3 regions of the Kitasatospora sp. NPDC004531 genome follow, and region 2 is predicted to be linked to each of the others. Evidence: riboswitches for the same ligand, from Rfam matches in the RefSeq annotation. Region 2 holds a riboswitch; each other region holds the start of a gene.
The links. Region 2 has a riboswitch for cyclic di-AMP ahead of ACWEMJ_RS29570 (transglycosylase family protein). Riboswitches for the same ligand answer to the same signal wherever they lie in the genome.
Positions count from the first base shown of each region.

Region 1 (9,500 bases), on a different contig from region 2:
TCTCGTTGCACAGGTCGATGCACTCGTCGCAGATGTACACGCCTGGCCCGGCGATCAGCTTCTTCACCTGCTTCTGCGACTTGCCGCAGAACGAGCACTTGAGCAGGTCGCCACCGTCTCCGATGCGTGCCACGAGGTGCTTCCCCTTCGCCAGGGGCCCCGCGGGGGTCGGGGCCTGGTGCTGTGAGACCGGCTTCGCCGTCGGCGGTCGGTCTGGTATCCGACGGTACTCTGCCGAGCCGTCGTTTCCGCCGACTTCGACCGGTCTGCCCTACGCCCTGGGCGAATTGATACCGAACAGATGCCGTCGCGGGTGCATGACCCGACAGCCATTGTGCCGGGGCCGGGGCCCCGACCGGAACGCCCCGGGGCGGGGCGTACGTCACGTACGCGCCGCCCCGGGGCGAGCGATCACTCCATGTAGGAGTTCTTGCGGGTCGAGATGATCTGGTCGATCAGGCCGTACTCCAGCGACTCCTCGGCGGTGAGGATCTTGTCGCGCTCGATGTCCTCGCGGACCTGCTCGACGCTCTTGTTGGAGTGCTTGGCCAGCATGGTCTCCAGCTGCTCGCGCATCCGGAAGATCTCCTTGGCCTGGATCTCCAGGTCCGACACCTGACCGCGGCCGGTCTCGGTGTACGGCTGGTGGATCAGCACCCGGGCGTTCGGCAGCGCCATCCGCTTGCCGGGGGTGCCGGCGGCCAGGATGACCGCGGCGGCCGAGGCGGCCTGGCCCATGCAGACCGTCTGGATGTCGGGCTTCACGAACTGCATGGTGTCGTAGATCGCCGTCAGCGCGGTGAACGAGCCACCGGGCGAGTTGATGTACAGCGAGATGTCCCGGTCCGGGTCCATCGACTCCAGGCAGATCAGCTGCGCCATGATGTCGTTCGCGGAGACGTCGTCCACCTGCGAGCCGAGGAAGATGATGCGCTCCTCGAACAGCTTGGCGTACGGGTCGTACTCGCGGATGCCCTGCGAGGTGCGCTCGACGAACCGCGGGACGATGTAGCGGCCCTCGGCCCGCATGTCCTCCAGGCGGGCCTTGGCACCGGACAGGCTGGGGATGTTCATGTTCTCTGGTCCTCCGAAGCGTGCGGTCTGGGTTCCGATGCCGGTCAGCCGGCCTGGCCGGCGCCGGTGCCGCCGCCGCCCGGGACGTCCGCGGCGCTGTGCATGATCTCGTCGATCAGGCCGTACGCCTTGGCCTCCTCCGGCGTGAACCAGCGGTCGCGGTCGGAGTCCGCGGTGATCTGCTCGAAGGACTGGCCGCTGTGCTGGGCGATCAGCTCCGACATCCGCTTCTTGGTGCGCAGCAGCTGCTCCGCCTGGATCCGGATGTCAGTGGCGGAGCCGCCGAGGCCCGCGGAGGGCTGGTGCATCAGGATGTTGGCGTTCGGCAGCGAGAAGCGCTTGCCCTTGGCGCCCGCGGTCAGCAGGAACTGGCCCATCGACGCGGCCATGCCCATGGCGATGGTCACCACGTCGTTCTTGATGTACTGCATGGTGTCGTAGATCGCCATGCCGGCCGAGATCGAGCCGCCCGGGGAGTTGATGTAGAGGTAGATGTCCTTCTCGGGGTCCGCCGCGAGCAGCAGGAGCTGGGCGGTGATCTTGTTGGCGATGTCGTCGTCGACCTGCTGGCCGAGGAAGATGATGCGCTCGTTGAGCAGCCGGTTGTAGACCTGGTCGCCCAGGCCGCCGCCCACGTCGCCGCCGGCGGCGTGCGGTGCCATCGGGCCAGGCATCTGCATCTGCGGGAACGTCACTTAGCCACCTGCTCAGTCGATCTGCGTGTGTGTCGCTGTCCACCGACCCTAACGCGCAGGCCCCGCCGCTGAATCCCCCACGCAGAACTGTTCGCTGTGAGCGCAGGGTGAGCAGGCAGAACGAGGACGGGCCCGGGCACCGTGGGGTGCCCGGGCCCGTACCCGGTCCGAAACTCCGCCGGATTCCCGGCGGTTACGAGGCTCAGGCCTCGGTGGTCTCCTCGGCGGCGGCCTCGGTGGCGGCGGCCTCGGTGGCCTCCTCCTCGTCCTCGAAGGACACGACCTCACCGTTGGTGTCGGTGACCTTGGCGGCCTCGACGACCAGGGCCAGCGCCTTGCCGCGGGCGACCTCGCCGACCAGCAGCTGCACCTGGCCGCCCTGGACGACCTGCTGGGCGAACTGGTCCGGGGTCAGGCCGGAGCCGGCGGCGCGACGGATGAGGTGCTCGGTGAGCTCCTCCTGGTTGACGCCCAGCTCCTCGTTCTTGACGATCTGGTCCAGCACGAACTGGGTCTTGATGCCCTTCTTCGCCTGGTCCTCGGTCTCCTTGTCGTAGTCCTCGCGGGACTTGTCCTGGGAGGCGAGGTAGGTGTCGAGGGTCAGGCCCATCGGCTCCAGCTGGTGGTGCTCCAGGTTGTGCTTGCGGGTGCCGATCTCGTCCGCGAGCAGCTTCTCCGGGTACTCCATCTCGACGCGGGTGAGCAGCTCGTCGAGGACCTTCTCCTGGGCCTGGGTGGCCTGGTCGAACTCCTTCATCCGCTCAAGGCGCTTGCGGGAGTCCCCGCGCAGCTCCTCCAGGGTGTCGAACTCGCTCGCCAGCTGCGCGAACTCGTCGTCCAGCTCCGGGAGTTCCTTCTCCTGGACGGTGGTCACGGTGACGGTGACCTCGGAGTCCTTGCCGGCCTGGGTGCCGCCCTTGAGGGTGGTGGTGAAGGTCTTGGACTCACCGGCGGACAGGCCGACGACGGCCTCGTCGATGCCGTCCAGCAGGCGGCCGGAGCCGATCTCGTAGCTCACGCCGGTGGCGGTGCCGTCCTCCGGCACCTCACCGTCGACCTTGGCCTCCAGGTCGATGACCACGACGTCGCCCTCGGCGGCGGCGCGCTCGACGTCCTTCACGGAGCTGAAGCGCTCGCGCAGCTGCTGCAGCGACTTCTCGATGTCCTCGTCGGTGACCTCGACCGGGTCCACCACGACGGCGATCTCGGCGAAGTCCGGGAGGGTGACCTCGGGGCGCACGTCGACCTCGGCGGTGAACTTCAGGTCACCGCCGTCGGCCAGGTTCTCGACACCGGCGATGTCGGTGATGTCCGGCTGGCCCAGAACGTCGATCTGGCCCTCGTCGACGGCCTGCGTGTAGAAGCGCGGAAGCGCGTCGTTGACGGCCTCCTCCAGCACCGCGCCCCGGCCGAAGCGCTGGTCGATGACCCGGTTCGGGATCTTGCCCTTGCGGAAACCCGGGACGGTGACCTGCTGGTTGATCTTCTTGTACGCCGCGTCGAGGCTGGGCTTGAGCTCCTCGAAGGGCACCTCGACGGTGAGTCGAACCCGGGTCGGGTTCAGAGTCTCGACGGCGCTCTTCACGGTTGGGTCTCCTAGGGGGCTTGCGGTCAGGGCGATAGGCGGTTGGGGCTGCATTGCTGTCCGTACTACCGCCAGCGGTCCATCCTACCGGTACCACGAAAGCGACTGTGCCCGGCACCGGGTGCACGTCGGTGGGGATGCCACAACACCCGTGCCCCGCAACGACAACAGGGCCCCGCCCGCCGACGAGACCCTGCCGCACGGTCGGGGTGACCGGATTCGAACCGACGGCCTTCCGCTCCCAAAGCGGACGCGCTACCAACCTGCGCCACACCCCGTGGTGCCGAGCAGAAGAGTACACGTCGGCCCGCCCCCGACCGGGGCGATATCGGCGAGCCGACAACGTGGAAGGAGTGTGCAATCCACCGACTCGACCAGGTACCCTGTTCCAGTCCTCGCCACCGCGACTGCGGTGCGGGTACGCGTATGCGGGTGTAGCTCAATGGTAGAGCCCCAGTCTTCCAAACTGGTCACGCGAGTTCGATTCTCGTCACCCGCTCCGAGCAAGGCCGACGGCCCCGACTGCCCACGCAGTCGGGGCCGTTGCCGTTGGCGGGCGCCTCGCGCGGGCGGGCGGACGGACGGCGAGCAGGCGGGCAGGCGGCGCGGGCAGGCCGAAGGCCCCGGCGGCCGGGGTGGCTGCGCGGGGCCTTCGGGGGTGAGGCGTGGATCAGACGTTGACGCCGTGGGCCGCCAGGTAGGCGATCGGGTCGATGTCGGAGCCGTAGTCCGGGGTGGTGCGGATCTCGAAGTGCAGGTGCGGGCCGGTGACGTTGCCGGTGGCGCCGGACAGGCCGATCTGCTGCCCCGCGGTCACGGACTGGCCGGCCGAGACGGAGATCGAGGACAGGTGGGCGTACTGGGCGTACTTGCCGTCGGCCAGCTTGATGACGACCTGGTTGCCGTAGGCGCCGCCGTTGCCGGCGGAGACCACGGTGCCGGCGGCGATCGCCTTGAGGCCGGTACCGGTGGCGACCGGGAAGTCGATGCCGGTGTGGTAGCCGCTGGACCAGTTGGAGCCGGCCACCTTGTAACCGGTGGTGACCTTGCCCGGCGCGGGGGCGACGTACGCGGCGTTGGCGCTGGTGGTCGCGGCGGCCGGGGCCTGCTGGGTGGCGGCCTTCGGCGCGGCGGCCTTCGGGGCGGCGGCCGGCTTCGCGGCGGCGGTGGCCGTGGTGGTGGCCGGCTTGGCGGCGGGCTTGGCGGCCGGGGCCTGCTGGGTGGCGGCCTTCGGGGCGGCGGCCGGCTTGGCGGCGTCCGAGGAGGCGGACTTGGCGGCCGGGGCCTTGGCCGGGGCGGCCGGGGCCTGCTGGGCGGCGGCCTGGCCGTTGATGGTGAGCTTCTGGCCCGGGAAGATCAGGTCCGGGTTGCCGCCGACCACGGAGCGGTTGTCCTGGTACAGCTTCTCCCAGCCGCCGTCGACGTGCTGCGCGTCGGCGATCCGGGACAGGGTGTCGCCGGAGACGACGCGGTAGTCGTGCGCGGCGGGGGCCCGGTCGGCGACCGGGGTGGCGTCCACCGAGACGGTCGACGGGCGGGCGCCCTGGTCGGCGGCGGTGTGCGCGGAGGCGGCGGTGACCGGGAGGCCGATCGCGGCGCCGGCCACACCGGCGGCGATGGCGATCCGGGCGACGGTGGCCAGGCTCGGCTTGCGGTGCTTGCCCTGAGCGGACATGAAGGCGTTCCTCTCCGACGCCTGCGAGGTGAGCTGTCGGGTTCGGGCGAGAGTTGCCCGGCCGCACGAGTGCGACTTCACCCCGAGCCGTTCCCGGATGTTCCCGGGCCCGGCGACTTACCTGTGGTTCCCCCGCTCCTGCCGTGGCGTGGTTTCTGGTCGGCACCGGACGACGGCAGGACTAGGCGTTCCGTCCGGTGGCCCGCCCGGTCACTGGCCGGGCTGCGGAGGAAGCAAATCCCACGGTCCGCGAGGCTGGCAAACGCCGATTGGCCCCGCTCCCGAGGCCGGGAAGGGGCTGACGGAGCACCAGGTCACGCTGCGCCGACGGGGCGCTGCGGTGTGCGCACGGGATCATGACGGTGCGCGTACGAACCCCGCACGGTGGGCGACTTCGGCCACCGTGCGCGATCGGGCGCGGACCTGGCGTGACGATTCGGGTGACCCTGGTCACCCGCGGGCAGGCCGAAGGGACGGTGCGGGGAGCCTCCCGTCCGTCGTGGCGTGCCGCCCGGGGACCGACGGGGCGTCAACCCGCGATCGAGGCGATGGCCTTGGACACCGAGGTGAGGAACTGCTGGATCGGGTTGGCCATGGTCGACTGGCTGAGCATGAAGCCGAACAGGGCGGCGATGATGGCGTGCCCGGTCTTCAGCTGCTTGTTGCGAATGAAGATCGCGACGATGACGCCGAACAGGACAAGCGCGGAGACGGAGAAGGCCACCGGGACTCACTTCCTCGATTCATGGCGGGGGTTCGGTGGAAGCCGGCGTTGGCTCCCAGGCGGAAACCGGCCCCTGCCCCCCGTGTCCCCACCACTCCATCCGGACTCAGTGTGGTCGCTCGTGCTGAGTGCGTAAAGGACTTGCCCGGTCGCCCGGGGCCCCAACCCGCCTGGTGGGACTGATTTTCGCCGTCCGCGACGATAGCGGACGGGTTCTGACGCGCCGTCGGCGGGCTGCGATCCGACCTGGCCGGCGCGGCAAAGCGGCAGGCCGGAGCACCCGCGTCGGCGGGCCCGGGCGGGGTTGCGGAATTGGCCGAAGATCAACGCCCGGGTTTGACACTCCGTGGGCACTCCGCGCTCACCGCGCCTGCGCATCACGGCAGTTGGGCGGCGGCTCGAAAACGCCTCAGCGCCGCCAGACCAGCAGCACCGCGCGGTCGTCGTTGACGTGCTTGGCCACCGTGTCGATCAGCCGGACCGCGGCGCCGTGCCGGATCGCCGACGGCGCGGTGGCGATCAGCCGGTCGGCCTCCCCCATCAGCCGGTCCATGCCCTCGGCGAGGTCGCGGCCGGGGATCTCCACCATGCCGTCGGTGCACAGCATCAGCACGTCGCCGGGGCCGAGGACGCCGCGCACCCCTTCGAACTTGGCCTCGTCGTAGACGCCCAGCAGCGGCCCCTCGGCCTCCTTGACCTCCCAGTACCCGGCCCCGGCGAGGCGGTGCATGCCGGGCAGGTGCCCGGCGGAGAGCAGTTCGTACTCGCCGGTGTCCAGGTCGACCACCAGGTGGACGGCGGTGGCGAAGCCCTCCTCCCAGTCCTGGCGCAGCAGGTAGCCGTTGGCGGCGGGCAGGAAGTCGTGGGCGGGCAGCGAGCCGAGCAGTCCGCCGAAGGCGCCGGACAGCAGCAGGGCGCGGCTGCCGGCGTCCATGCCCTTGCCGGAGACGTCGGCGAGGACGGCTTCCAGCATCCGGCCGCCGGGGCCGGTGCGGGCGGCGACCATGAAGTCGCCGGAGAAGGACTGGCCGCCGGCCGGGCGCAGCGCGGTGTCGGTGTGCCAGCCGTCGGGCAGCCGGGGGACGCGGCCCTGCACCCGGATCCGTTCGCGCAGGTCGAACAGCATGGTGGAGCCGCCGCGCCAGGGCACCCCGATCCGGCGGCGGAACTGGGCGACCAGCAGTCCGGCGATGCCGACCGCGCCGACCACCAGCGCGGAGCCCGGGGTCACGCCGTGCGCGTAGGCCTCGGGCCGGGCGCTGGCGACGCGTTCGCCGGTGTGCACCAGGGACTCGGTGATCAGCCCGGCGGCGGCGACGGCGTACAGCAGCACCAGGGTGCCGGGGCGCAGCAGCAGCGCGCCGGCCAGCACCGGCAGCACCAGGGCGGTGGGCGGGGCCCAGTCGGGGAGCAGGATGTTCAGCAGGACCAGGACGGGCACGGCGAGGGCGAGGGCGGCGAACGCCCACCAGTCGGCGCCGTCGCCGCGGAAGTAGTCGACGCCGGTGCGGCGCAGCCTGCGTCGGGCCCGGTACAGCGCCGCGCGCAGCCGGGCCGTCACGGGCTCGCGGGACGGTCCGCCGTCCCGGCCCGTCGCTCTGGGACGCGCGCTGCCGGCCATGGGGACCGACCTTATCCACCGGCGGTGCGCGCGTCGACGGCCCGGGTGGCACCGAGTGCAACGGGAGTGGGACGCTCCGGCGGGTTTCGGCCGTGCGCGGGTGTTCGGGTCGCGGCGCGGGCTCGACAAATCGTTCGCACCGTTCCGGATCCGGTGATAGGCAGGGCTTCATGACGACTCGACACCCCCAACTGACCGTGCGACCGCTGCGAGCCGAGGAGTGGGACACCTGGTACGACACGCTGGAGGTGGCCTTCGGTGGTGACGAGGAGGCGCCGGAGGAGCGGGCGCTGTGGAAGGAGTTGACCGAGGTCGAGCGTTCGCTGGCGGTCTGCGAGGGCGAGCGGATCGTCGGCAGCGCTTCGGCGTTCAGCTTCCGGGTGGTGGTGCCGGGCGGCGCGGTGCTCCCGGCGGCGGGCGTGACGATGGTGGGCGTGCTGCCCACCCACCGGCGGCGCGGCGCGCTGACGGCCCTGATGCGCCGGCAGTTGGACGACGTGCGCGCGGCCGGCGAGTGCCTGGCGGTGCTGACGGCGTCCGAGCCGCCGATCTACGGCCGGTTCGGCTACGGGCAGGGCACCCGCAAGGTGACGGTGTCGATGACCCGCGGCCGGGTGCGGGTGCACACCCCGGAGCAGCGCGGCGAGGCGGTGCTGCGGCTGGTCGACCCGGCCGCCGAACTGGCGCGCTGCGAGGAGCTGTACGCCCGGCTGGCCACCCGCCGTCCGGGCACCCTGGTGCGCCGGCCCGGCTGGGACAAGCTGCCGGTGCTGGACGCGCCGCAGTCGCGCGGCGGCTTCTCCCGGCTGCAGTCGGTGGTGGCGGAGGATCCGGAGACCGGTGAACTGCTCGGCTACGCCCGGTTCGCGGTGAAGGGCGACTGGAACGAGCGGGGTGCGGCCGGCGTGGTGCGGGTCCGCACGGTGCTGGCGGAGCAGCCCTGGGTGTACGCCCGGCTGTGGGAGTTCCTGCTGGACCTCGACCTGACGGAGCGGGTGGAGGCGTTCAACCTGCCCGCGGACGACGCGCTGCTGCACCTGGTGTCGGACGTCCGGCACCTGACGCCCCGCGTGGTGGACTCGATGTTCGTGCGGCTGGTGGACCTGCCGAAGGCGCTGGAGGCGCGCGGCTGGGCGCAGCCGGTGGACACGGTGCTGGAGGTCACCGACGCGTTCTGCCCGTGGAACGCGGGCCGTTGGCGGCTGACGGCCGCGCCGGGCAAGCCGGCCTCCTGCGTGCCGACCGACGATCCGGCCGATCTGGCGCTGGACGTACGGGAGTTGGGCTCGGTCTACCTGGGCGGCGGCTCGCTGTCGGCGCTGGCCGCGGCGGGGCTGGTGCGGGAGTTGCGGCCCGGGGTGCTGGAGTCGGTGTCGGCGGCGTTCCGTTCGGGGCTGGAGCCCTGGCTGCCGCACGGCTTCTGACCGCGCCCGGCGAAACGCGCGCCCGCCCGGTTCGACTGCCGGGCGGGCGCGGTGCGTCGGGGGTCAGCCCTGCGGGTGGTGGGCCGGGATGGGGGGCAGTTCGCCGGTGGTCTCGTACTCGGAGAGCATCTCGATCCGGCGGGTGTGCCGGGGCTCGCCGCTGTACGGGGTGTTGAGGAAGATCTCGACGAACTCGGTGGCCTCGTCGAGGGTGTGCATCCGGCCGCCGACCGAGATCACGTTGGCGTTGTTGTGCTCGCGGCCCAGGGCGGCGGTCTGCTTGCTCCAGGCCAGCGCGGCGCGGACGCCCTTGACCTTGTTGGCGGCGATCGCCTCGCCGTTGCCGGAGCCGCCGATCACGACGCCCAGCGCCTCGGGGTCGGCGGCGGTGCGCTCGGCCGCCCGCAGGCAGAACGGCGGGTAGTCGTCCTCGGCGTCGTAGATGTGCGGGCCGCAGTCGACCGGCTCGTGCCCGGCCCCCTTCAGCCACTCGACGAGGTGGTTCTTCAGTTCGTATCCGGCGTGGTCGGAGCCCAGGTAGACGCGCATGGTCACGAGTGTGACATGCCTCCGGGCCCGCGCCCCGACAGGGGCGGCGGGCCCGGTGGGGACGGGTCGTCAGCGGCGGCCGAGCAGCTTCCAGGTGAGCGGCAGGGCGCCCATCGCGAGCGCCATCTTGAGCGCGTCGCCGATCAGGTACGG
Region 1 covers NZ_JBSGDD010000002.1:45,545-55,044, reverse strand. The annotation lists gene clpX (ATP-dependent Clp protease ATP-binding subunit ClpX) at 1-133, opposite strand, end outside; gene ACWEMJ_RS01510 (ATP-dependent Clp protease proteolytic subunit) at 412-1,074, opposite strand; gene ACWEMJ_RS01505 (ATP-dependent Clp protease proteolytic subunit) at 1,119-1,736, opposite strand; gene tig (trigger factor) at 1,972-3,354, opposite strand; tRNA gene ACWEMJ_RS01495 (tRNA-Pro) at 3,559-3,632, opposite strand; tRNA gene ACWEMJ_RS01490 (tRNA-Gly) at 3,783-3,853, shown strand; gene ACWEMJ_RS01485 (M23 family metallopeptidase) at 4,025-5,029, opposite strand; cyclic di-AMP (ydaO/yuaA leader) riboswitch at 5,035-5,188, opposite strand; gene ACWEMJ_RS01480 (hypothetical protein) at 5,559-5,753, opposite strand; gene ACWEMJ_RS01475 (PP2C family protein-serine/threonine phosphatase) at 6,163-7,374, opposite strand; gene ACWEMJ_RS01470 (GNAT family N-acetyltransferase) at 7,545-8,798, shown strand; gene ACWEMJ_RS01465 (ribose-5-phosphate isomerase) at 8,862-9,347, opposite strand; gene ACWEMJ_RS01460 (biotin transporter BioY) at 9,417-9,500, opposite strand, start outside.
Region 1: linked by a shared signal. The riboswitch ahead of ACWEMJ_RS01485 (M23 family metallopeptidase) and the one ahead of ACWEMJ_RS29570 (transglycosylase family protein) in region 2 are both predicted to bind cyclic di-AMP.

Region 2 (9,500 bases):
TGGCACGCTGCGTCGACGACCCCGAGACCTTCCTGCGCGAGCACTGGCGCCAGGGCCCCGTGGTGCTCCGCCCCGCCGACCCGCCCACCGAAGTGCTCACCGTGCAGGCGCTGTTCGACATCATCGACGAGGGCACGCTGCGCAACCCGTACGGCGGCCTGTTCACCCTCGATGGCACCGTGCCGGAGGCCGAGTACTGCCCGCCGCGGGTGATCGCCGGCCACACCCTGGAGGGCTGCCTCGACCCCGAGCGGGTGCGGGCGCTGATCCGCGACCGCAACGCCACCCTGCAACTGCGCTACCTCAACCACTGGCACCCCGGCGTGCGCGCCCTCACCACCGGCCTGTCCGAGAGCCTCGGCCGGCTCGCCGAGGCGTTCCTCTTCTACTCGCAGCCCGGCCGGCACGGCCCCGTCCACCGCGACGAGGGCGACATCCTGGTCCTCCAGCTCAGCGGCGACAAGCACTGGCAGGTCTACGCCGGCCCCACCGACCCGAACTGGCAGCCGGTCCGCGAGGACAACCCCGGCCCGGTCCTGCTGGACACCGTGGTCCGCGCCGGCGAGGTGCTGTACGTCCCCAACGGCTACGCCCACACCGCCCGCGCCACCGAGGACGGCCCCTCGCTGCACCTCACCATCGCGCTGCGCGAGGCCTGCGCCGTCCACCTGCGCAACCAGCTGCGCGCCCTGCTCGCCGACGGCCTCGAACTGCCCGCCCGCCCCCGCGACGAGGACGAACTGCTCGCCGCCGCCGCCCGGCTGCTGGACCACCTGCGCGGCCGGATCACCGCCGCCGACCCCGCCGAACTGGTCTCCGCCGCCCGCCACGCCGCCCACAGCAGCCGCCCCACCGCCTGAGCCCGCCCGCCCGAGCCCCGAGGAGACCCGACCATGACCGAGACCTGGCTGAGCCGCTTCGTCGCGGACGAGGAGCAGTTCCGCACCCGGCTGTGGCGCACCACCCCCGCCGTGCTGCGCCCCGAGCGCCCGCCGGTGGACGTGCTGCCCGCCGCCGAACTCGACCGGCTGCTCGACCACGGCCTGCTGAAGGTCCCCTACCTGGGCCTGGTGCAGCGCGACGCCCACCTGCCCGCCGAGCGGTTCTGCCCGCCCCGGGTGGTGCTCGGCGAGGTCGTCGGCGGCTACGCCGACGGCGCCGCCGTGCGGGCGCTGATCCGCGACGAGCGGGCGACGCTGCTGCTGCGCTACGTCGACCAGTGGCACGAAGGCGTCCGCACCCTGGCCCGCGGCCTGGCCGCCGAGCTCGGCCGGCAGGTCGAGGCGTTCTGGTTCCACACCCCGCCCGGCACCCAGGGCCGCCCCGTGCACCGCGACGACGCGGACGTGCTGGTGCTGCAGATCTCCGGCGCCAAGCGCTGGTGGGTGCACGGCGGCCCCGCCGACGGCAACTGGGCCCCCGACCGGGAGGACGGCGACCCCGGCGAGGTGCTGCTGGAGACCGTGCTGCGGCCCGGCGAGGTGCTGTACGTGCCGCGCGGCTTCGCCCACCGCGCCCGCGCCGAGGACGGCGCACCCTCCACCCACCTGTCGCTGACCGTCCGGGAGGCCGCCAGCGCCAACCTGTACACCGTCGCGCAGACCCTGCTGATCGACAGCCTCGCGCTCCCCGGCCGCCCCCTCGACGACGCCGCGCTCACCGGCGCCGCCGCCGCGCTGATCGAGCACGCCGGGTCGCTGCTCGCCGAGCTCACCCCCGCCGACCTGCTGGCCGTCACCCGCCAGCTGATGCTGCAGCCCGCGGCCTGAGGGCCGGGAGAAGCGCCCGTCGGCCGTTGTAGGTTCGGTGGCGTGGACACTCCGAAGCTGATCCTGCTCACCACCACCCACCGCGTCGCCCCCGGCCTGCTCAGCTGGCCCGCCTGGGAGGCCCTGCGCTCGGCCCCCGCCGTGCTGGTCGGCGACGCCGACCACCCGCAGCTGCCCGCTCTGCGCGCCGCCGGCGTCCGGCCCCGCACGGTCGAGCGCGGCTCCGCCCCGGCGCTGGCCCGCCTGCTGCTCGCCGAGGCCCCCGCCGTGTGGCTGGAGAGCCCGGACGGCGACCCCGGGCTGACCGACGCGCTGGCCCGGATCGCGGTGGAGGAGGCCGGCGAGCACCCGGAGATCGAGCTGCTGCCCGGCTCCTACGACCTGCCCGGCGCCCGCCTGCTCGACCTGGTCACCGTGATGGACCGCCTCCGCTCGCCCGGCGGCTGCCCCTGGGACGCCGAGCAGACCCACCGGAGCCTGGTGAAGTACCTGGTCGAGGAGGCCTTCGAACTCGTCGAGGCGATCGAGGAGGACGACCGCCCGACCCTGCGCGAGGAACTCGGCGACGTGCTGCTCCAGGTGTTCTTCCACTCCCGGATCGCCGAGGAGCACCCCGAGGACCCGTTCTCCATCGACGACGTGGCCGGCGACATCGTCGAGAAGCTGATGTACCGCCACCCGCACGTCTTCGGCGACGTGGACGTCCGCGACTCCGCCGAGACCGAGGCCAACTGGGAGCAGCTGAAGGCCGCCGAGAAGCAGCGCGACTCCGTCCTGGACGGCGTCCCGGCCGGTCTGCCCGCGCTCGCCTACGCGGCCAAGCTGGTCTCCCGGGTCCGCCGCGCGGGGTTCACCGCCGTCCCCGACGCCCCGTACGAACTGCCCGCCGAACTCACCGCCGACTCGGCCGGCGAGCTGCTGCTGGCGATCGCCCAGCGCGCCCACGACCGGGGCGTGGACGTGGACGCGGCGCTGCGCGCGGCGGCCCGCCGCTACCGCCGCGCGGTCCGCGCCGCGGAGGGCCTGCCCGAGACGGACTGACCGCCGTCAGCCGGCCAGCGGCACGTCCGACACCGGGCGGCGCTGCGCCGGGACGACCTCGCCGATCGCCTCGCCGATCAGCGCCAGCAGCTCGGCCAGCGGGTCCAGGTGCCGGGGCAGATCGGCGAGCTGCACGATCCGCTCGCCGTCCGGGCCCGCGACGGCGAACAGGTCGATCGGGCCGAGGTGCTTGACGGCGGTGTCCACCAGCGCGGCGATGTCCGCCGGGTGGTGCACGTCCCCCGAGACCCCGACCACCGGGCAGCCCGGACGGTCGAGTTCGGCGGCCAGGTCCTCGGCGACCCCGGGCCGGAGATCGGCGATCAGCAGGCCCGCCGCCCCGGCGGCGGAGAGCCGGCGGGCCAGATCGGCCCCCTCGCCCCCGTCGAGCACCGCGATGACCACCACTGCACCGGCTACTCGCATGGCCTGCTCCCCTTCCGAGCGGAACCGAGGGCGGTCCGCACGCCGCCCACCGTGGTTCTGGAGGATCGTAGGCTCGCCCCGACGCTCCGCAACAGGGATTACCCGCCAGGTGACCGGATTCACGCGACGGCGGTTCCAGATACGGTCAAGACATGCCAGATCAGCCCCACGACGCCCACCCGCAACTCTTCACCTGGGACTTCGCCGCCGACCCGTACCCCGCGTACGCCTGGCTGCGCGAGCACTCCCCGGTGCACCGCACCACGCTGCCCAGCGGGGTGGAGGCCTGGCTGGTCACCCGGTACGCGGACGCCCGGCAGGCGCTCGCCGACTCCCGGCTCTCCAAGAACCCCGCGCACCACAGCGAACAGGCCCACCGCACCGGCCGGGTGGGCATCCCGGGCGAGCGCCAGGCCGACCTGATGACGCACCTGCTGAACATCGACCCGCCGGACCACACCCGGCTGCGCCGCCTGGTGTCGAAGGCCTTCACCCCGCGCCGGGTCGCCGAGTTCGAGCCGCGGGTGCAGCAGCTCACCGACCGCCTGATCGACTCCTTCGCGGGGCGCGGCGAGGCCGACCTGATCCACGAGTTCGCCTTCCCGCTGCCGATCTACGCGATCTGCGACCTGCTGGGCGTCCCCGCCGAGGACCAGGACGAACTCCGCGACTGGGCGGGCATGATGATCCGCCACACCGGCGGCAAGCGCGGGGGAGTGGGCCGGGCCGTCAAGCAGATCCGCGCCTACCTGGCCGACCTGATCCACCGCAAACGGGCCGACCTGGGCGACGACTTGATCTCCGGCCTGATCCGGGCCAGTGACCACGGCGAGCACCTCAGCGAGAACGAGGCCGCGGCGATGGCCTTCATCCTGCTCTTCGCCGGCTTCGAGACCACCATCAACCTGGTCGGAAACGGACTGTTCGCCCTCTTCCGCAACCCCGGCCAACGCGCCCTGCTCCAGGGCTCGTTGGAGCGCGGCGAGTCCGGCCTGCTGGAGACCGGCATCGAGGAACTGCTGCGCTACGACGGCCCGGTGGAGCTGGCCACCTGGCGGTTCGCCACCCGGCCGTTGAGCATCGGCGGGGTGGACATCCCGGTGGGCGACCCGGTGCTGGTGGTGCTGGCCGCCGCCGACCGCGACCCGGCCCGGTTCGCGGCGGAGAACACCCTCGACCTGGCCCGCGCGGACAATCCGCACCTGGGTTTCGGACACGGCATCCACTACTGCATCGGCGCGCCGCTGGCCCGGCTCGAAGGGCAGCGCGCGATCGGCACACTGCTGACACGGCTGCCGGATCTCCAGCTCGCCGCCGACCCGGCCGAACTCCGTTGGCGCGGCGGCCTGATCATGCGCGGGCTGCGCGAACTCCCGGTCTCCTTCACGCCCCGCTGACCCGGTTTCGACCGCCGCCGCCCAGCTCCGGTCCGTGACCGCCAACTCCCCTGCCAGGGGCGCGCGGTGCGCCCCCGCCCCGGGCAATACGGACATACGTGGACGGTTTGTGCACGAGAAGTGAAGGTCCGTAATTTCGGCGTGATGGTGGATATATGAGCTTGTGATTGCTCATCAGGTCTGCTTACTCTCCGATTTGCCCGCAGCTGTGGGCCCCGATCGCGGCACGCCGAGTCCTGTCCGCCGCGTCCTCGGGACACCGACCAGGAATTCGGACAGGAGCGGGGGACCCAAGGTGTGAACGCCGTCGCAGTTTTGACGGCTCGGGGTGAAGCCGCCCGGGAGCGGACGCAGCAGTCGCGTCCCGACTCCCCGGCGGCCGGGCCAGCCTCCCGGTCCGAACCCGACAGCTCACCTCGCAGGCGTGCGGAGAGGAAGTCCCATGCTGTTCACCGGTTCCGGCCGCCATCGTCGTAGCACCAAGGCCGAGAAGGCCGTCGCCGCAGCCGGCGTGGCCTCCGTGGGCCTGGCCCTGCCGCTGCTGTCCGCCACCGGCGCGGCGGCCGCGCCCGCCTCCACCTGGGACAAGGTCGCCCAGTGCGAGAGCGGCGGCAACTGGTCCATCAACACCGGCAACGGGTACTACGGCGGCCTGCAGTTCTCCTCCTCCACCTGGCGTGCCTACGGCGGCGCCCAGTACGCCTCCCGCGCCGACCAGGCCAGCCGCGCCCAGCAGATCTCGGTGGCCGAGAAGGTGCTCGCCTCCCAGGGCCCCGGCGCCTGGCCGGTCTGCTCGGTCAAGGCCGGCCTGACCAAGGGCGGCGGCAGCGGCTCCCAGGACACCGCCTCCCGCTCGGAGCAGCGCTCCACCGCGCCGCAGCAGCAGTCGACCAAGGCCACCAAGACGCCGAAGGCCCAGCCGAAGGCGCAGCAGCAGGCTCCCAAGGCGCAGCAGCCGCAGCAGAGCTACAAGTCGCCGAAGCCGGCCACCACCTCGCAGGCCCTCGGCGGCACCTACACGGTGCGGCAGGGCGACACGCTGTCCCAGATCGCCGACCGGCAGCACCTGTCCGGCGGCTGGGAGAAGCTGTTCCAGGCGAACCGCAACGTGATCGGCGGCAACCCCGACCTGATCGTCCCCGGCCAGGTGCTCTCGCTCTGACCCCCGCGGCCGGTCCGGCGCCGGCCCGACCGATGATCCGTCCGCTCCGGGCGCGCGCAGCACAGTTCGCGCCGTCCGGAGCGATCCGGCGGCGGGCAAACAGGTGAACTACCAGTGAGTAGCCGGGCCACACGGTGAGACGGAGCCCGGCCGGGCGTGGCCGCGGGGATGTCTGCGGCTAGGCTCTGGGCGTAACGACCACACATCCGCTTCCGCTAGGAGATGCCTCGTGCCGTCCATTGATGTCGTCGTAGCCCGTGAGATCCTCGACTCCCGCGGCAACCCCACGGTCGAGGTCGAGGTCGGTCTCGACGACGGCAGCACCGGTCGTGCGGCTGTCCCCTCGGGCGCCTCCACCGGCGCCTTCGAGGCGCTGGAGCTCCGCGACGGCGACAAGAACCGCTACTTCGGCAAGGGCGTCGAGAAGGCCGTGCTGGCCGTCATCGAGCAGATCGGCCCGGAGCTGGTCGGCTACGACGCCACCGAGCAGCGCCTGATCGACCAGGCCATGCTCGACCTGGACGCCACCCCGGACAAGTCCTCGCTCGGCGCCAACGCCATCCTCGGCGTCTCGCTGGCCGTCGCGCACGCCGCCTCCGAGGCCAGCGACCTGCCGCTGTTCCGCTACCTGGGCGGCCCGAACGCCCACGTGCTGCCCGTCCCGATGATGAACATCCTCAACGGCGGCTCGCACGCGGACTCCAACGTCGACATCCAGGAGTTCATGATCGCCCCGATCGGCGCGGAGTCCTTCTCCGAGGCCGTCCGCTGGGGCGTCGAGGTCTACCACACCCTCAAGGGCGTGCTGAAGGAGCGCGGGCTGTCCACCGGCCTGGGCGACGAGGGCGGCTTCGCCCCGAACCTGGACTCCAACCGCGAGGCCCTGGACCTCATCACCGAGGCCATCAAGAAGGCCGGCTACACCCCGGGCAAGGACGTCGCGCTCGCCCTGGACGTCGCCGCCTCCGAGTTCTACAAGGACGGCGCCTACCAGTTCGAGGGCAAGCCGCTGTCGGCCGCCGAGCTGGTCGAGTACTACGCCGAGCTGGTCGCCGCCTACCCGCTGGTCTCCATCGAGGACCCGCTGGACGAGTCCGACTGGGACGGCTGGAAGGCCATCACCGACAAGCTCGGCGACAAGGTCCAGCTGGTCGGCGACGACCTGTTCGTCACCAACCCGGAGCGCCTGCGCAAGGGCATCGAGACCGGCACCGCCAACGCGCTGCTGGTGAAGGTCAACCAGATCGGCTCGCTCACCGAGACCCTGGACGCCGTCGAGCTGGCCCAGCGCAACGGCTACCGCTGCATGATGTCGCACCGCTCCGGCGAGACCGAGGACGTCACCATCGCCGACCTCGCCGTCGCCACCAACTGCGGCCAGATCAAGACCGGAGCCCCGGCCCGCTCCGAGCGCGTCGCCAAGTACAACCAGCTGCTGCGCATCGAGGAGATCCTCGACGACGCCGCCGAGTACGCGGGCCGCGGCGCGTTCCCGCGCTTCCGCTCCGCGGACAAGTAAGCACAGCAAGGGCTGATCCAGCCGCTGAGCCTGTTGTGACCGGTGCCCCGGCCTCCACCGCGTAGGGTGGGCCGGGGCACCGGCATGCGCAGGAGGGGCGACCAGATGGCCAAGTGGAGGATCCCCGGACTGGCGGCGCGCCCGCGCTTCACCAGCCGGGCCACCGTGCTGGTGCTCGTCCTGTGCTCGCTGGTGGCGATACTCGCCTACCCGACCCGGCAGTACATCGCGCAGCGCGCGGAGATCGCCGATCAGCGGGCCAAGGCCGAACACGCCCGCCAGCAGGTCGACGAACTGCGCCGGGCCAAGGCCCGCTGGCAGGACCCGGAGTACGTCAAGGCCCAGGCCCGGGAGCGGCTGCACTACGCGCTGCCGGGCGAGACCCCGTTCGTGTCGGTGGCCCCGCCGCCCGCGCCGGGCGACAAGCAGTCCTCCTCGGACGGCGCCGGCCGGCCCAAGGCCGCCCGCCCCTGGTACTCCGCCTTCTGGGACTCGGTGGACGCCGCCGACACCGCACTCGCCGCCCCGCCCGCGGCACCCTGACACCCGCCCCCCACCTGACGAACAGACTGCTGATGAGCCACCAGAACCCTCCTGTCTCCGACCAAGACGTCGCCGCGATCGCCGCCCAGCTCGGCCGGGTCCCGCGCGGCCTGCGCTCCGTCGCGCACCGCTGCCCGTGCGGCAACCCGGACGTGGTGGAGACCGCGCCCCGGCTGCCCGACGGCACGCCGTTCCCGACGCTCTACTACCTGACCTGCCCCAAGGCCGCCTCGCTGATCGGCACCCTGGAGGCGGACGGCGTGATGAAGGAGCAGACCGCCCGGCTCGCCGAGGACCCGGAGCTGGCCGCCGCCTACCGGGCCGCGCACGAGGACTACATCGCCCGCCGGGACGCCATCGAGGTGCTGGAGGGCTTCCCCAGCGCCGGCGGCATGCCCGACCGGGTCAAGTGCCTGCACGTGCTGGTCGGCCACTCGCTGGCGGCCGGCGAGGGCGTCAACCCGCTCGGCGACGAGGCGATCGGCATGCTGGAGGACTGGTGGGCCAAGGGCCCGTGCGTCAGCCCGGCCGAGGTCGAGGCCGCCGGTGAGCGGGTCGCCCGCAACCGCGCCAAGGCCGAGGACCACGCCGCGACGATCGCCGCCAAGGAGGCGCTGACCGCCGAGCGCGCCGCCGCCCGCAAGGCCGCCGGGGACGCCGAGGCCGCCGAGGACGCAGTGGAGGGTGACGAGTCGTGAGCACCACCCGGGTCGCCGCGATCGACTGCGGCACCAACTCGATCCGCCTGCTGATCGCCGACCTGGATCCGGAGACCGGGGAGATCACCGACCTCGACCGCCGGATGCTGATCGTCCGGCTCGGCCAGGGCGTCGACCGGACCGGCCGGCTGCACCCCGAGGCACTGGCCCGCACCTTCGCGGCCTGCCGCGAGTACGCGGAGGTCATCGCCGCCTACGGGGTCGGCCCGGAGCGGATCCGGATGGTCGCCACCTCGGCCTCCCGGGACGCCGAGAACGCCGCCGAGTTCACCGCCGGCGTCAAGGAGATCCTGGGCGTCACCCCGAGCGTGGTGAGCGGCGACGAGGAGGCCCGGCTGTCCTTCACCGGCGCCACCCGCGAGCTGCTCGGCGGCCCGCACCGCCCGCCGTACCTGGTGTTCGACCTGGGCGGCGGCTCCACCGAGTTCGTGCTCGGCGAGCAGGACGTGCGGGCCGCGCACTCGATGGACATCGGCTGCGTGCGGATGACCGAGCGTCACTTCGCGGGCGGCCGGCCCACCGAGGAGCAGATCGCCGCCGCCCGGGCCGACATCCGGGCCGCGCTGGACACCGTGGCGGCGAGCGTCCCGCTGACCGAGGGCGCCACCCTGGTCGGCCTGGCCGGGACGGTCACCACGGTCGCCGGGATCGCGCTGGAACTGCCCGGCTACGACTCCGAGCGGATCCACCACGCGGTGCTGACCGTCCAGCAGGTCCGGGACACCGCCCAGTGGCTGCTGCACTCCTCGCACGCCGAGCGGGCCGCCGTCCCCGTGATGCACCCCGGCCGGGTCGACGTGATCGCGGCTGGCGCGCTGGTGCTGCTGGAGATCATGGAGCGCACCGGGGCCGCCGAGCTGCTGGTCTCCGAGCACGACATCCTGGACGGCATCGCCTGGTCGATCGCCTGATCCGGGCGCCCCG
Region 2 covers NZ_JBSGDD010000105.1:12,330-21,829, reverse strand. The annotation lists gene ACWEMJ_RS29595 (JmjC domain-containing protein) at 1-860, shown strand, start outside; gene ACWEMJ_RS29590 (JmjC domain-containing protein) at 894-1,769, shown strand; gene ACWEMJ_RS29585 (MazG family protein) at 1,812-2,810, shown strand; gene ACWEMJ_RS29580 (SDR family NAD(P)-dependent oxidoreductase) at 2,817-3,236, opposite strand; gene ACWEMJ_RS29575 (cytochrome P450 family protein) at 3,389-4,633, shown strand; cyclic di-AMP (ydaO/yuaA leader) riboswitch at 4,885-5,072, shown strand; gene ACWEMJ_RS29570 (transglycosylase family protein) at 5,076-5,795, shown strand; gene eno (phosphopyruvate hydratase) at 6,025-7,314, shown strand; gene ACWEMJ_RS29560 (FtsB family cell division protein) at 7,420-7,857, shown strand; partial or broken gene ACWEMJ_RS29555 (DUF501 domain-containing protein) at 7,890-8,402, shown strand; gene ACWEMJ_RS29550 (Ppx/GppA phosphatase family protein) at 8,552-9,487, shown strand.

Region 3 (9,500 bases), on a different contig from region 2:
TGTTGCGAGGCGTCAGACGCGACCCGCGAAGTCCGGCGCCCAGTTGGCGACGGTCTCGGTGCGCACGCCCGACTTCGGGTTCGCGGCCTCGACGTACTTGCCGTCGCCGATGTAGATCGCCACGTGGTAGACGCCCGAGTTGGCGCCGTTGTTCGACCAGAACAGCAGGTCGCCCGGCTGCAGGTTGTTCAGCGACACCCGGGTCGAGTAGTCGGCCTGGTCGGCGGCGACCCGCGGCAGGCTGATGCCGGCCTGGCGGAACGCGGCCTGGGTCAGACCCGAGCAGTCCCAGCCGCCGTTGCCGGTGCCGCCGTAGATGTACGGCTGGCCGACCTTGGACAGCGCGAAGTCGATCGCCGCGGCCTTCGAACCGGTCGCCTTGGAGGCGGCGGTGGTGCTGGTCGTGGTGGTCGTGGTGGTCGCCGTGGTGGCGCTCTTGGCGGGGGCGCTCTTCGCGGGGGTGCTGGGCTTGGCCGGGGTGCTGGGCTTGGGGGCCGGGGCGGTGGAGCGGTTGCTCTTCCAGGTGGAGCTGTTGGAGGAGGACTTGGCGGCCGGCGCGGAGTCCTTGGCCGGGGCCTCGGCGACCGCGACGTTGCCGAGCGCCAGCTGCTGACCCGGGTAGATCATGTCCGGGCCCTCGGTGAGAACGTCGCGGTTCAGGTCGTACAGCTTCTGCCAGCCGCCCTCGACGTGCTGGCGCTGCGCGATGGCGGACAGCCAGTCGCCCGCCACCACGGTGTAGCTGCCGTCGGCCTTGGCGGCCTGCGGGGCGGCCTGCGGGCGGCTCTGGGCCTGGTGCTGCTGCTGGGCCTGCGGCTGCTGCTGCTTCGGGGCCTGGCTCTGCTGCTGGGCCTGCGGCTGGGCGGCGGGCTTCTGCGCGGCGTCCTGCGAACCGGAGGACTTGGCGGAGGTGTCGACCTGCGGGGCCTCGCCGCCCTTGGTCAGGCCGGCCTGGATCGAGCACACCGGCCAGGCGCCGGGGCCCTGGGAGGCGAGTACCTTCTCGGCGACGGCGATCTGCTGGTCCTTGGAGGCCAGGTCGGCGCGCGCGGCGTACGCGGTGCCGCCGAACTCCGCCCAGGTGGAGGCGGTGAACTGGAGGCCGCCGTAGAAGCCGTTGCCGGTGTTGATGGACCAGTTGCCGCTGGACTCGCACTGGGCGACCTTGTCCCAGGTGGCCACCGAGGCGGCGGAGGCGGTGCCGGCGGTCAGGCAGGGGATCGAGAGGCCGATGCCGACCACACCGGTGGTGGCGATCAGACGGCGGGCGCGCTTGGCGCTGACGGGCAGCATGAAGATGCGTTCCTCTCCCACGCCTGCGAGGTGAGCTGTCGGATTCGGGCCGGAGTTGCCCGGCCGCGCGCACCTCTCGGCGCGCCCGGCTTCACCCCAAGCCCCGGACCGGTCCGTCAGGACCGCCCCAGGGCGACTTACCTGGTTCCCCCGCCCCTGCCGCGGTGCGTTTCGCATGAGCCGGTCCGCCCGGCGGCAGGATTCGGCGTTCCGGGCGAACTGGGTCCGTGTGTCCACGAACGTGGGCAGGAGATTAAGCGGATTTAAGGAGAATTCGCAAATGCCTGTGACCGGCCTCACTGCGGCCGAAAAATATGATCAAGGAGTTTCCGGTGAACTCTCGTGCGCATGGTGAGAACTGCTGTGCCGTCAGGGAGTTGGCGATCTTGTGTCCGTTTTGGGTGGCTATGCCGCCAGGTGAGTAAATGTTCGCCTTGGTGGCGTTTGTGATCGGGTCCGTGGCGCGATCCGAAAGGTTCTGTCCTTCTGCTGCGACGGGCCGCGGAAATGTGCGCGCGGACGCTTTCTGCCGAACTGGCGGATGACGGTACGTCAGAATGCTTAACCGGTGCGGAACTCTCCTATTCTGTTCGCGCCCGCCACCTATGCTGCCCCCGACCGATTCGGAGTCCCTGCGTGCGGTTCGGGAGGCGGCCATCGTGGAGCAGTGGGAGATCGGGCGGCACCGGAGGCCGGTGCTGAGTCGGCGGCGGGTGCTGACCTGGCTGGCGGTCGGGACGGTGACGGCGGTCGGTGGGGGAGTGGTGCTGCGGCAGTCGTTGGCGGGGGCGACGGTGGCGGCCGGGCCGCGCGGGGTGGACGACGGCGGGCGGAAGTGGTCGGACGCCAAGGGGTGGGGTGGGAAGGCGCCCGGGCCCGGGAGCGCGGTGCGGATCGCGGACAGGGTGGTGCTGGACGCCGACGCCCGGGTCGGCTCGCTGCTGATCGAAGCGTCGGGTTCGCTGGTGTTCGCCAAGGACCGGTCGCTGACCCTGGAGAGCGCGGGCAACGTCGAGGTGCGCGGGGTGCTGGCGCTGGCCCCGGAGACGGCGCACACGCACACGCTGCGCTTTCCCGGGATCGACGAACGGCGCTTCCAGGGCGGCGGCATGACCGTCGTCGACACCGACACCGGCCTGTGGGTCACCGGCAGCGGCTACCTGCGGCTCGACGGCGCGCCCCGGACCGCCTGGGTGCGGGCCGCCGGGGAGTTGAGGGCCGGTGAGACCACGCTGCGGCTGGCCGCCGCGCCCGAGGGCTGGCAGGCGGGCGACGAGCTCGCCGTCACGCCGACCGCGCCGCCGTCCACCGAGGACTTCTCCACCGCGTACGACCTGGTGACGGTGCAGCGGATCGACGGCCGGGACGTCACCCTGGCCGCGCCGCTCCAGCATGCCCACCCGCGGGTGGTCCTCGGTGGTGGCCTCACGCTCGGCGCGGAGGTGCTGAATTTGACCCGCAACGTCCGGGTCGAGGGCACCGAGCAGGGCCGTGCGCACGTCCACCTGACGTCCAGCCGCCCGGCCGACGTCCGGCACGCGGTGCTGAGCCGGCTCGGGCCGCGCGCGGAGGGGAAGGACAGCTGGAACGGGAAGCCCGTCACCGAACCGGTGCTCGGCCGGTACGGGCTGCACTTCCACATGCTGCAGGAAGCCTCGCGCGGCACCGTCGTCGAGGGCGTGGTGGTCCGCGACGCCGGCAGCCACGCGTTCGTGCCGCACATGAGCCACGGCATCACGTTCCGCGGCTGCATCTCCCACCAGACCTGGGAGGACGCGTACTGGTGGGACGGCCCGAGCGACACCCGCAACCCGCAGGGGCCGTCGAACGACATCACGTACGAGGGGTGCGTCGCCTCCCGCACCGTCTTCGAGCCGAACCGGCGCGGCTACCGGCTGACCGGGTTCAGCCTCGGCGCGGGCACCGGCTCGACGGCCCGCGACTGCGTGGCGGTCGGCGTGCAGGGCGCCACCGGGGCGTCCGGGTACGAGTGGCCGGAGAACAGCGAGGGGGTGTGGACGTTCGAGAACTGCCTGGCGCACAACAACCTGGAGAACGGCGTCTTCGTCTGGCTGAACGCCGAGCACCACCACACCGTCACCCGGTTCGCCGCGTACCACAACGGGGGCTGGGGCATCGAGCACGGCGCCTACCTGAACGACTTCGACTACACCGCCTCGGTGCTGTACGGCAACGCCGCCGGCGGGATCGCCCTGCACGCGCTCGGCCGCGACAAGGGGACGGTGCTCGACGGGCTGCTGATCGACGCCGCCGGACAGTCCGACTACGCGGTGGCCACGCTCAAGCACCAACTCGACGGCGAGACGGTGGTGTTGAGCCGCAGTCGACTGACCGGGTACCGCAAGGCGGGGGTGGCGTTCCGGGCCACCCCGGACGGCAGGCCCGACGACATCGCGGTGCTGGACTGCGAGTTCGGCGACGGGCCCGAGCTGTGGCTCGACCCGGAGGCTCCCGCGCCCGAGCGGATCCTGTTCCGCAAGGCCGGGCAGTCGCAGACCGTCGCGCTCGCCAAACCGGCGCCCGGGCTCGCCCCCGGGCCGTGGAACGCCGCCACCAGCCCCGCGAACGCGCCCACCCCGCCGCGCCAAGTCGCGCTGCCCGCACTGAAGTTCACCGACAGCGCGCCGAAGACCGGGCGCGTGCAGGGAGGGTGAAAGCGCGACGGGCGGGAACGCGTCGATGCGCTGCTCCCGCCCGTCGCGGTCCTCGGACGGCGCGTCAGCGCGCCGCGTGCGCCCCCGGGGTGGTGCGCTGCTCGGCGGCCGCCGCCTCGGCGGCCTCCAGCTGCTCCGGGGTCGGCTCGGGGAGCGCCGCCAGGTAGCTGGAGGCGATCAGCTGGGCCACCGTCGGGTAGGCGCCGATCGGGGCGGCGCTCGGGCAGCCGGTCTCCTCGGCGGCCGCGGCCAGCAGCTCCGGGTCGGCCTCCGGGCCGATCACCAGCGGGGCCAGCGCGGGGCGTTCGCAGCCGGTCGACTTCAGGTGCGCGACGGCCGCGGCGACCGAGCCGGGCACGTCCAGCGCGGCCGGGACGACCGGCACGGCGAGCCGGGCGGCCAGCAGCACGCCGGTGATGCCGGCGGAGGACGCGGCCTCCTCGCCGCCGGTGGTGGTCAGCACCAGGCCGTCGGCGGCGGTCGCGATCGCGAACAGCCGGGCGCGGTCGGCGCGGGCCAGGTCCGCCTCGGACAGGCGCACGTGCACGGCCTCGGCCAGCAGCGGGTGCGGGCCCAGCGGGTCCAGCACCTGGGCACCGGTCTCGGCGGCCGCCTTGTGCAGCTCCGTCAGGAACTCGTGCGGGCCCGGGACCAGCGGCACCACCACGGGCGCGGCCAGGCCGGCCTCGGCCGCGGCGGCCAACAGCTCGGCCACCGTCGGAGCGTCCTCGCCGCCCAGGTAGGCGGCCGTCACCTCGATGCCCGGCTGGTCGCCGCGCACGACGGACAGCAGCTCGTCGACGACCGGACGGGTCTCCGGCCCGGCGACGGCCGGGACCGCCAGCACCAGGGCAGGCGAACCGGCCATGATCTCGGGGCGCTCGGGACGGCGGTGGCGCCCCCGCGCACGGGAGCCTGGCGTACGGACGGGCAGTGGCGCGCCCGGGATGGCTGCGGTGCTCATGCGCCAGATCGTAGGACATTGCCCAGCGTGCCTTGCAGCCGGATGCCGACAGTGGGCGGCTTTCCGCCAGGAAGTGACGGTCATCACAGCGCGAGTTGTGACTGGCTGTGAGGCGCGGGGCGGGCGGTGATGATCGACAACGCGCTGACGGCTGTGTGCGGACGGTCATGGAGTGGCAGGCGATTTGCTCTGCTGTGTCCGCTTACGCACGGTCAATTGCGGCCCTGTGAAGGGTTGGTGACAGCATTGGCACGGTCTTCTGCACGGGATATTTCCCATGCTGATGCACGTGCAGCCGAGCTATCATCACGTCAAGTGAGGCATTCACCAGGGTCTGGGGAGAAATCAATGGGTGAGGCGTACAACGGCATGTCGGCCGCGGAGCTCGACGTGGTCTGGCAGAAGAGCCGCTACAGCAACTCGAAGGGGAACTGCGTGGAGTTCGCCGCGCTGCCGGGGGGCGGCGTCGCGATGCGCAACTCGCGCTTCCCCGACGGGCCGGCGCTGGTCTACACCCGCGCCGAGATCGACGCGATGCTGCTCGGCGTCAAGGACGGGGAGTTCGACCACCTGGGCACCGCGCACTGACGGCATGTCAACGGCCGTGAAACCGGGCCGTCGTGGGAGATCCCACGACGGCCATCATTGTTTCCGGCGCCCGGTGTCCGGCGTCCGGTGCCCGATGCCCGGTGCCTTCTGCCTTCGCCGACTCCCGGATTTCGGCTTCCGTTCGCGTCGGGCGACGGGGGCACGCCCTGGAGTGGGGGTGCGCCTTCGAGCAGTGGCGCGGACTCGGGCGGCGCGGACTCAGGCGGAGCGGCGGTGCCGGCCGAGGTTCGGCAGCTGGGGCTCGGCGAGCGTCGCCTCCGGCCCGTGGGCGTCGAACAGCGCCCACACCACCTTTCCCGCGCCCGCGAGCGGGTGCCAGCCCCAGGAGCGGGAGAAGGAGTCCACCAGGTGCAGGCCGCGGCCCGACTCAGCCACGAAGTCGGCCTCCCGGGCGATCGGGCCGGCGCTGGACGGGTCGCTCACCGCGCACACCACCTGCGGGGCCCGGTGCACCAGGCTGATCCGGATCGGCAGCGAGCCGACGGCGAGCTGCGGAGCGGTCTGGCTCGGGACGCGGGACGGCTCGCGCTGACCCAGGGCGTGCCGCAGCGCGTTGGTCACCAACTCGGAGGCCACCAGCGCGACATCGTCGAAGATGTCGTCGAGGCCCCAGCCTTCCAGGGTGGTCCGGGCGAACTCCCGCGCGGTGCGTACGGCTTCGAAGCGGGGAGCGAGCGTGCAGCTGACCACATGCGGGTCGGTCGCCACGGCGGTTCCGGTGCTCATGAAGAGCTCCTCCCATAAGGGGGCGGACACGGCGGGACCCACCGGGGTCATGCCGGTCACCTCCGACTCGCTCGGCCGCTGCGCCGCCGCGCCCGACCGCTGCGCGCACACGCAAGTACCCAGCGACGCACGGGCGTTGCCGGGACGGGTGTGCGGAATCGCGCAAGCGGTCGACGCGGAGCCCGCGGGGATGCCAAGGGCGTGCAAGTGCACGTGCACCATGGTCCTCTGCGCTCACGGCAGATGCAAGAGTCGATTCACGTGCAGTCGTGCGATTGGCATATGCATGCACCGGATGCACGTGCAAGATGGTGTCTGCGCGTCAGAACCGGTAGCCCTCCGCACCACTACCGGCACTCAGTGCGTCCAAGTGATGGCAGACTGTGCAACTGGTCTTTCCCAGTGGAGGTTTGGTCCGATGACCGCAGTGCAGCCCGGTGGGGGCTCGATGGTGCGCCGCATCCTCCTCGGCTCCCAGCTCCGGCGGCTCCGCGACGGCTGCGGAATCAGCCGGGAGGACGCCGGCTACGCGATCCGCGCCTCGGAATCCAAGATCAGCCGCATGGAACTCGGCCGGGTCTCCTTCAAGGAGCGCGACGTCGCCGACCTGCTCAGCCTGTACGGCCTGGCCGGCGGCCCCGAGCGGGAGACCCTGCTCGCCCTGGTCCGCGAGGCCAACAAGTCCGGCTGGTGGCACAGTTACAACGACGTGCTGCCCAACTGGTTCCAGACCTACATGGGTCTGGAGGAGGCCGCCGCGCTGATCCGCACCTACGAGGTGCAGTTCGTCCCCGGCCTGCTCCAGTGCGACGAGTACGCCCGGGCGATCTTCGCGCAGAACCGGCCGGTGCTCGCCGACGACGAGATCGAACGCCGCGTCGCGCTGCGCGCCCGGCGGCAAAAGCTGCTCACCGAGGGCCGCGGCCCCAAGCTGTGGGCCGTCATCGACGAGGCCGCGCTGCGCCGCCCGGTCGGCGGCCCCGAGGTGATGCGCGCCCAGCTGGAGCACCTGGTGGAGCTGGCCCAACTCCCCAGCGTGGTGCTCCAGGTGATGCCCTTCCGGTTCGGCGCGCACGCCGGCGAGAGCGGCGCGTTCTCCGTGCTGCGCTTCCCGGAGCAGGACCTGCCCGACGTGGTCTACCTGGAGCAGCTCACCAGCGCGCTGTACCTGGACAAGCGCGACGACGTGGACGAGTACGTGCAGGTCATGGAGCGGCTCTGCGTGGACAGCCTGACTCCGCAGCAGACCCTCGACCTGCTCCAGAACATCCTCAAGAACCAGTGACGGCCGGGGCCCGCGGTGCCGGGCGGGCCGCCCGGGACTGACGGGGAGCGGGCGGGCCGCAGTTCGGTATCGGGCCGGTGAACCGGATTGACCGGGGCCCGGCGAGCTGCCATGGTGACTGCGCCGCCGTCCGGCCGGCCCGCCCGGCGGGCCCGGACACGGCGGTGTTCCGGCTCCACCAACACGGGGGTTTGGTGGAGCCGGCCCCGACTGTCGTCAGACCTGCCCGGGGGCGCTCAGCGCTCCGCCAGCACCTCCTGCTCCTGCCCCTGCTCCTGCTCTGCGGGCCGGTACCGGTAGTCCGGCACGGAGACCGGCTCCGGGACGGACTTGCGCCGGCGGCCGCGGAGCGCGCCGGCCAGCGCGATCAGCAGGCCGAGCGTGGTGGTGCCCGTCACCAGTAGCAGGGCCGGCCGGTACCCGGCGAGCTGGGCGTGCGCGTCCGTCCCCGTGCCGGTGCCCGCGGTGAGCACCGCGGTGGTGACGGCCAGCACGATCGCACCGCCCACCTGGAGCGCGGTGTTCACCAGGCCCGAGGCCAGGCCCTGCTCGTCGTCGGCCACGCCGTTGGTGGCGGCCACATTGATGGACGGGAAGCCCAGCGCGAAGCCCGCGCCGATCAGCAGCATGCTCGGCAGCACCAGGCCCAGGAACGAGCTGTGCTCGTCCAACCGCAGGAAGAGCGCGTAGCCGACGACCATCGAGGCCACGCCGACCGGGAGCACCCGCTCCGGGCCGAACCTGTCCAGCAGGCGGCTGACCGAGCCGGCCGAGAGGGCGACGATCGCGCCGCCCGGCAGCAGGCCGAGCGCCGTCTCCAGCGCCGACCACTCCAGCAGCCGCTGCAGGTACAGGGTGGCCACGAACTGGAAGCCCGCGTAGGAGCCCATCAGCGTCAGCGCCGTCAGATTCGCCCGGCGGACGCCCGCGTTGCGGAAGATGCCCAGCCGCACCAGCGGGTGCGCCGTCCGCGCCTCGATCAGCAGGAAGGCCGCGACCAGCGCGGCCACCAGCAGCAGCGAACCCAGCGTGCGCAGCGACAGCCAGCCCGCGCCCTGCGCCTCCGTCACCGTGAACACCAGCAGCAGCACGGCCGCGGTGCCGGTGATCGCGCCCGCCACGTCGTAGCCGCCGGAGCTGCGCCGCTCCTGCTGACGGGGCAGCAGTTTGATGCCGGCGACCAGTGCGATCAGCGCGATCGGGACGGGCATCAGGAACGTCAGCCGCCAGCCGGCGGACGTCAGCAGCCCGCTGATCACCAGGCCGAGCGAGAAGCCGGCGGCGGAGCAGGTGGTGTAGATCGACAGCGCGCGGTTGCGCGCCGGGCCCTCGGCGAAGGTGGTGGTGATGATGGACAGGCCCGCCGGGGCGGTGAACGCGGCGCTGATGCCCTTCAGGAAGCGGGCGCCGATCAGCAGCGGGCCGCTGTCGACCAGGCCGCCGAGCAGGGAGGCGCCGGCGAACACCGCGAGGGCGGTCAGGAAGACCCGGCGGCGGCCGAGCAGATCGGCGGCGCGACCGCCGAGCAGCAGCAGGCCGCCGTAGCCCAGGACGTAGCCGCTGACCACCCACTGCAGGGCGGAGTCGGACAGATGCAGGTCGGCGCCGATCGAGGGCAGGGCGACGCCCACCATCGAGACGTCGAGGGCGTCCAGGAACATGGCGGCGCAGAGCACCACCAGGGCGCCCCAGAGGCGTGGGGTCCATCGCGTGTCGGTCATGGCACCGTACGCTACATGCATGTGCATGGGATGCAAGTGCATTTAATGTATCCGCAACAGATGCGCACGCATGTGCTAGCGTGGCGGCGTGACCGACTTCGATCCAGGCCAAGACCCCACGGCGGAGACGGCGCTCGCCGAGAAGTGGCGCGCCGTCCTGGCCAGCCACGCGGCCACCTCCTGCGCCATCGACCGCGAGCTCGGCGAGACCTTCAGAATCGGCGTCA
Region 3 covers NZ_JBSGDD010000060.1:5,965-15,464, reverse strand. The annotation lists gene ACWEMJ_RS22705 (transglycosylase family protein) at 13-1,314, opposite strand; cyclic di-AMP (ydaO/yuaA leader) riboswitch at 1,299-1,472, opposite strand; gene ACWEMJ_RS22700 (hypothetical protein) at 1,953-3,968, shown strand; gene ACWEMJ_RS22695 (hypothetical protein) at 4,033-4,932, opposite strand; gene ACWEMJ_RS22690 (DUF397 domain-containing protein) at 5,281-5,520, shown strand; gene ACWEMJ_RS22685 (ATP-binding protein) at 5,740-6,267, opposite strand; gene ACWEMJ_RS22680 (helix-turn-helix domain-containing protein) at 6,686-7,552, shown strand; gene ACWEMJ_RS22675 (MFS transporter) at 7,789-9,273, opposite strand; gene ACWEMJ_RS22670 (MarR family winged helix-turn-helix transcriptional regulator) at 9,362-9,500, shown strand, end outside.
Region 3: linked by a shared signal. The riboswitch ahead of ACWEMJ_RS22705 (transglycosylase family protein) and the one ahead of ACWEMJ_RS29570 (transglycosylase family protein) in region 2 are both predicted to bind cyclic di-AMP.